One region of the Parasphingorhabdus sp. NYA22 genome, then DNA from elsewhere that is predicted to be linked to it. Evidence: predicted binding sites of a transcription regulator. Region 1 holds the regulator's gene; each other region holds the start of a gene.

The links. The regulator LexA, encoded in region 1, represses DNA repair genes until DNA is damaged. The targets are predictions, from matches to a motif close to GTTCCNCNCTTGTTCT.
Region 2: a site for LexA is predicted at 1,370-1,385, ahead of ACWFTY_RS06750 (S24 family peptidase). Genes of this name have one in related genera too.
Region 3: a site for LexA is predicted at 897-912, ahead of ACWFTY_RS07890 (ATP-dependent helicase). Genes of this name have one in related genera too.

Annotation. Positions count from the first base shown of each region.
Region 1 covers NZ_OZ333477.1:1,751,482-1,753,751, forward strand. The annotation lists gene ACWFTY_RS08455 (ComEC/Rec2 family competence protein) at 1-625, shown strand, start outside; gene lexA (transcriptional repressor LexA) at 619-1,311, opposite strand; gene ACWFTY_RS08465 (hypothetical protein) at 1,457-2,270, opposite strand, start outside.
Region 2 covers NZ_OZ333477.1:1,400,599-1,402,868, reverse strand. The annotation lists gene ACWFTY_RS06755 (phospholipase effector Tle1 domain-containing protein) at 1-848, opposite strand, end outside; gene ACWFTY_RS06750 (S24 family peptidase) at 1,452-2,087, shown strand; gene mobF (MobF family relaxase) at 2,111-2,270, opposite strand, start outside.
Region 3 covers NZ_OZ333477.1:1,629,474-1,631,743, reverse strand. The annotation lists partial or broken gene rsmD (16S rRNA (guanine(966)-N(2))-methyltransferase RsmD) at 92-652, shown strand; gene ACWFTY_RS07895 (hypothetical protein) at 649-774, opposite strand; gene ACWFTY_RS07890 (ATP-dependent helicase) at 916-2,270, shown strand, end outside.

The DNA of each region.
Region 1 (2,270 bases):
CGTGATCGCCTTCGGACTGGTGCTGCTCGGCGGCCTCTGGCTCTGTCTGTGGCGAGAGCGCTGGCGCTATTGGGGTGTGATCCCGGCAGTTATCGGGGCATTGCTCATCATCACAAACCGCGCACCGGATATCTATATCACCGGTGACGGCCGCCATGTCGGTATCCGCAACGATCAGGGAGAGCTGGCGATGCTCCGTACCAGCGGCGGAGACTTTATTCGCGACATGATCCGTGAAAATGCCGGCGTGGAGGGGAAATCGCAGGCGCTCGAAGACTGGCCGAATGCCGATTGCAACGCCGACAGCTGTCTGGTCACGATCCGTGCGGGCGAGCGGGACTGGCAGATATTGGCGACCCGCAGCGCTCACTATATTCCGTCCCTGGCATTGTCGGCCGCCTGCCGCCGCGCGGATATTGTGGTCAGCGAAAGACGGCTGCCGCAAAGCTGTGCGCCGCGCTGGTTAAAGGCCGACCGCAGCCTGCTGTCACAGGTTGGCGGCATGACCATCAATCTGGAAAACCAGCACATATCTGCCGCGCTAGGCTGGACCGGCAGGCATATATGGACCCGCTATCGCGCCGCTGCGACCGGAGGCGATGACAGCGGCAAGCGGGATCAGTAGCGGCGCAGCAATCCGGCCATCTTGCCCTGAATGCGCACTTCGCCTTCGCCATAAATCTGCGGCTCATAGGCGGCGTTGGCGGGGTCGAGGCGGATGCTTCGACCCTCCTTGCGCAGATATTTCAGCGTCGCTTCTTCGTCGTGGATCAAGGCCACGACAATCTCGCCATCGCGCGCGACTTCGGTTTTCTGGATCAGCGCGTAATCGCCGTCGAGAATGCCTGCGTCGATCATCGAATCGCCTGACACTTCCAGCGCAAAATGTTCGCCGGGGCCGAGCAGGGCGGCCGGGACGCTGAGCGCCGACTGGCCTTCCATCGCCTCGATCGGAGCGCCAGCGGCGATCCGGCCGTGCAACGGAATTTCCAGCACATCATTATTGGCAGCCGGAGCAGGATTGGAAATGACTTCGCGCACCGGTGTTTCCGGGTGCAGCGAGACAACATTGGAGGGCTCCGCTTCGTGCACGCCGCCTTCCGGCAGCTTCAACACTTCCAGCGCGCGCGCCCGGTTGGGCAGGCGGCGAATGAAGTGCCGCTCCTCGAGCGCACTGATCAGCCGGTGAATGCCCGACTTGGACTTGAGCCCGAGCGCTTCCTTCATTTCCTCGAACGAGGGAGAAACGCCGCTATCCTTCAGCCTGTCATCAATGAAACAGAGCAATTCATGTTGCTTTTGCGTGAGCATGTCCAAAATCCTGTTCAGGGAACGAATAAAGAACAATTATGAAACAAAACAGGTTAAGTCAAGCGGGAAGTGATTATCCCTCTTGCATACGTAACACCGAGCGACCCCTCCTTAAGCGGGGAGATGGGCGGTGATTAAGCTGGCTTTACTCTGCTTTTTTACGATCTTCCAAGGGGATGAAGTCCCTGCCAGTTACCTTCCGAGCACCTTTAGTAGTGGTAAGTGCATAACCCTCTGTAATTCGATCAATATCTCCGGACGGCAACTGGTAGCTACCGAAAATCCTAACGTACAACTCGTACCCAACTGGCAAGTCAGAGCCTGCGTTATTAATCTTCATAAACTCGGTTTGGCCTGGGAAAACCGTAGTGCCATTCGTGTCATCCAGTTCAGGAATTGGACTTGCATAAAAAACTGGTGGCATAGCAACGGAGTCTCCATCTTTCAAAAAGTTAGTGGCTGGAGTTTTCCCAATGTTCTTGAAGCACACGCTAATACTGCCATCTTCATTCATTTTAATGGCGTTGACTATCAACCATGGTCTTTGCGCATTCTGAGCAATTCTATTGGCTTCAAAGCCAGCATTAGCCGCGCGCCTAGCTTCCCAAAAAGTGTAAAAAACCAGACCAATACCAAAGAATCCTACGGCCATAGCTATTATAGTAGCTCGTCCAGTAGTGCGGCTCCACAAAGCGGCTTTTTGCTGTGCCTGAAGATCGTATTCTTTGCGACGTCCTTCGCGGGCTCGTTCTTGTTTCTCAAATATGCACTTATCGATCTCCGCAGACGAGATCATGGGGCATTCGTCTTCCACGCCTATGTAGGGGGATTGTGTGTAATCATGGGCATTTTCGGCTGCTTGATGGTCTATAGCGGCCTCTAGGTTTTGGGAAGATATCCACAACCAAGCACCTATAGCGATGCCAAAAAAGGCTATAATAGCCAATCCTAATTTGGAT
Region 2 (2,270 bases), 350 kb from region 1:
GCATCTGAAAGCCCCCGTTCCGGACCGCCGCCGCCGACCGAACCATGAACGCCAGGAAACCATTTTTGCTGATATGGGGCGTGGGGATCATACATCGACCAGTCTTGGTCGGTGTTCAGATCCGCCACGTTGTTCCACAGGACAGGCTCAAACAGGACACGGCGCTCATCGATTGCCACAGCATGGCGCGCCGCCTGCAGCTTGCTGGTTAATTTGGCATCGTGAAACTTAAATTTTCGGTTTATCCAAGTGGCTCCAGGAATAAATTTGGGACAGCCCAGCGCAGCCACCGTGTCCCAAACACCAATATATTTGATTTGCAGGATAGGAATATCGCGCCAGTCCATTTCGCTACAATTCTCCTGCCGCCAGTCCTTATCCCACTCGCTCACACAGATTTGTGAAGAATATTGGGAACGGAATTTGAGCGCATCAAGCGAGTCATCGCCGTCACCCTTGAAAACTGCCTTATAAAGACCGATCGCTTCTTCGATTTCTTTAGCGCTATCGACATTCAATATTCCGGCATGTCGGATAAAACCGACAAACGAGCGGGCCGTGAAGGCCCCCCGGGAGAAACCGAAAGCAAAAATATGATCGCCGGGTTCGTAATTGAACAGCAAAAAGCGATAGGCATCCCGGATGTTGTCCATCATCCCCTTGCCAAATGCGCCACCGCGAAACCGTTCATCCTTAGCGGTACCGATACCTTCGTCATAGTAGATTAACTGAGGCGTACCATCGGATGCGATCGGCTTGGTCATCTCTGCCAACAGCACAACATTAGTCGGTGAGTCGGCGGCAAGCTTATTCCAAGTCCCGTCAAAACAAAATACCAGTCTTTTCATGCGTGCCCCCAATTTTCGCCAATGTCTAAGTTTTCAATATGCCCCAAAAACCTTTGATGTTAGAAATGCAGGAGAACAATACTAACCCTTAAGACCAGAGCCGTGTGTTCAGCAGTAGTACAGTTTTGGTATTTTCAAATTTCATGCTAAATCAAATGGCTCCGTATTGGAAGATTAATGCGAAACTATATTTGGCACGATAATCTGAGTAAATTCTGAAGGTGTCCGTACACTAATTGCCTATAGGCCTCACGTTCGATCTGAATCGAATAAACCGCATCAACTATTGTTGAGCCCAAGTGGTTGTGATCCCGAGCTAAAAGCTTCTTGTTTCCGCAAATATTCCTCCACTTTCTTCAACGTCCTGGCACGCGGCCTGCGCCCTCCCCTTAAATCCAAAACAAACCTCGGATCACCCACCGCGCGCCTGCCAAACCGCGTCGGCGACATATGTGTCTGCTTAAGGTGCATTTCGATACGATCCAACAGTTTCAATTGAGGTCTCCTCGAATCATAAATTCCTTGCGTTCTTGTTATGTTCCTAGTAGGAAGATTGCATATTGTCTAGGATAAATCCTATTGAGGGGTCGAAAGGCACAAAAGATGGATGATGTACGAAAAACTCTGGACCGGCTGATCCGCGAAAACGGGGATGATTATTCCGGCCTCTCAAAAATGCTTGGCCGTAATGCAGCCTATATCCAGCAGTTCATAAAGCGCGGCACACCGCGCAAACTGGATCCGGAGGACAGGCTTAGGCTGGCGAGCTTTTACGGCATTGACGAACAACTCTTGGGCGGGCCACCGCCAACCGGCAGCGACGGTATGGTCGAAGTCCCTGTGCTTGATGTCAATGTTTCTGCAGGACATGGCGCGCTTGCGACAAGTGAGGATAGGAAAACGCGTTTCTCATTCGATGAACGCTGGCTGCGCAAACTGACACCGGCGAGAGGCGTCAGCCTATCGGTAGTCCGCGTCATGGGCGATTCCATGGAACCGACCCTGTCGGACGGTGATGATGTGCTCGTGGACGCTTCTGATCATGGTTCGCGGCTCCGCGATGGGATCTATGTGATGCGGGTTGATGACACGCTGGTGATCAAGCGAATTGCGCTGCGTCCTGATAGTCCCTTCATTACCATTGCCAGTGATAACCCGACCTATCCGACCTGGGAGGATGTTGATCGCAGCACCGTCCATATCGCAGGTCGCGTGCTTTGGTTTGGTCGCGCGCTTTGAGAGGAATATCGCTCTGAGCTATTCTAAATCCCCATATCCAATGGCTTGCTGTGCTCTTTCTCAAGTTCTCGCTGGTCCTGTTGCGGTTCTTTGGGCGCAAGTTCATTTCCTTTGGCAAGCCCCGTGGCAGCGGCTTTACCAAGACGCTTGGTCACTTCGAGCGCCGATGTTTTTGCGCCGTCA
Region 3 (2,270 bases), 120 kb from region 1:
GACTGGGCTAGAGTATCCGTTCGTGCCGAGCCTGTCGAAACACATGGTGGCAGCATGAACGGTCCTTCGACAAGCTCAGGACGAACGGCATAAGATGCGCATAATTGCAGGAAATTGGCGGGGCCGGAAAATCGTCGCGCCCAAAGGCGAAACCACTCGTCCGACCGCCGACCGCACGCGCGAACGGCTGTTCTCGATGCTGACCAGCCGACTCGGCGACTTTGAAGATTTGCAGATACTTGACCTGTTTTCCGGTTCGGGCGCTCTGGGCCTGGAAGCCTTGTCACGCGGAGCCGCGCATTGCACCTTTGTCGAGCAGGACAAGGACGCGATCAGGGCGCTGGAAAAGAATATCGAAACGCTGGGAGCAGATGCCGATGTCCGGATCGGTTCCGTCCTGCACTTGGGTGCAGCGCGGAAACCTTATGATCTGGTTCTGATGGATCCGCCCTATGATTCGGGCGCTGGCGCGGTGGCGCTGGATAAGTTAGGCCGTCACGGCTGGTTCGGGCCATATAGCTGGATCGCCATTGAGACGGCGCGACATGAAAATGTTGAAGTGAAGGGGTTTGATCTCGATTGCGTCCGCGACAGCGGCAAGGCGCGGATTCATCTTCTGCGCCCCACGCAGTCGTCTCAACCGGAAAGCTAGCCGCCCATCATCGTCAGGATCGAAGCGGTTTCACTGCCATGCTGGTACACCGTCGAATAGACGCTGACGCCAGCCATCATCAAGGTCGCGACAATCGCGCTGGTAAATAGTCTCTTGCTCATCTTATGCTCCATCTGCTGGCCGATACCGGCATTTGATTGACAAATGGTGCACCGCAACAAAGATTACAACCTGCCCTTTGGGTCATGTCAAAATAGATATTGGCCTTGCCGCACGCGTCGATGTTCCCTAACTGTTCACGCGTGACCGATACTGTCAATATACCCAAAGAGAATGACCCGCCCTATGTCCGTGGTCTGAATGCACCCCAGCGCGAGGCCGTGCTGACCAGCGAAGGGCCGGTGCTGGTGCTCGCTGGCGCAGGCACCGGTAAAACCGCGGCCCTCACCCGGCGAATCGCCCATATCGTCTATTCCCGCAAAGCGTGGCCCAGCGAGATTCTCGCGGTGACCTTTACCAACAAGGCCGCCCGCGAGATGAAGGAGCGGATCGCGACGATTGTCGGCGAGAATTTTGAAGGCATGCCCTGGCTTGGCACCTTCCACAGTATCGGCGCGAAAATGTTGCGCCGTCATGCCGAAATGGTCGGACTGCAGAGCAATTTCACCATTCTTGACACCGACGACCAGATTCGCCTGCTCAAGCAATTGATCCAGGCCGAGGATGTCGACGACAAGCGCTGGCCGGCAAGGATGCTTGCGGGGCTGATTGACCAGTGGAAGAACCGCGGCCTCAACCCGCGAGATCTCGATGCCAACGAGGCCGAGCGCTATGACAATGGCAAGGGCCAGCATTTCTACACGCTTTATCAGGAGCGGCTGAAAGCGCTCAACGCCTGCGACTTCGGCGACCTGCTGCTGCATTCGCTGAACCTGCTCAAGAATCACCGCGATATTCTCGAGCGTTACCAGAGGCAGTTCAAATATATTCTCGTCGACGAATATCAGGACACCAACAGCTCGCAATATCTCTGGCTCCGCCTGCTCGCGCAGAGCCACAAGAATATCTGCTGCGTCGGCGACGACGACCAGTCGATCTATTCGTGGCGCGGCGCGGAAGTCGCCAATATCCTGAAGTTCGAGAAGGATTTTCCCGAAGCCAAGGTGGTCAAGCTGGAGCAGAATTACCGCTCGACGCCGCATATATTGGCCGCCGCATCGGGCCTGATCAATCACAACTCCGGCCGCCTCGGCAAGACCCTGTGGACCGAGGAAACCGAAGGCGACAAGGTGCAGGTCATCGGCGTCTGGGACGGCCCGGAAGAAGCCCGGCGCATCGGCGATGAAATCGAGGCATTGCAGCAGCTCAAGCAAGTCTCGCTCAACGATGTAGCGATCTTGGTCCGCGCCCAGTTCCAGACGCGCGAATTTGAAGACCGCTTCATCTCGATCGGCATGCCCTACAAGATCATCGGCGGCTTCCGTTTCTACGAGCGCGCCGAAATCCGCGATGCCCTCGCCTATCTGCGGGTCATCACCCAGCCCTCGGATGATCTCGCCTTCGAACGCATCGTCAACACACCCAAGCGCGGCCTCGGCGACAAGACCATCGAAAAGGTCCACCGGCTCGCCCGCGCGCAGGGCATTCCCCTCGCCGC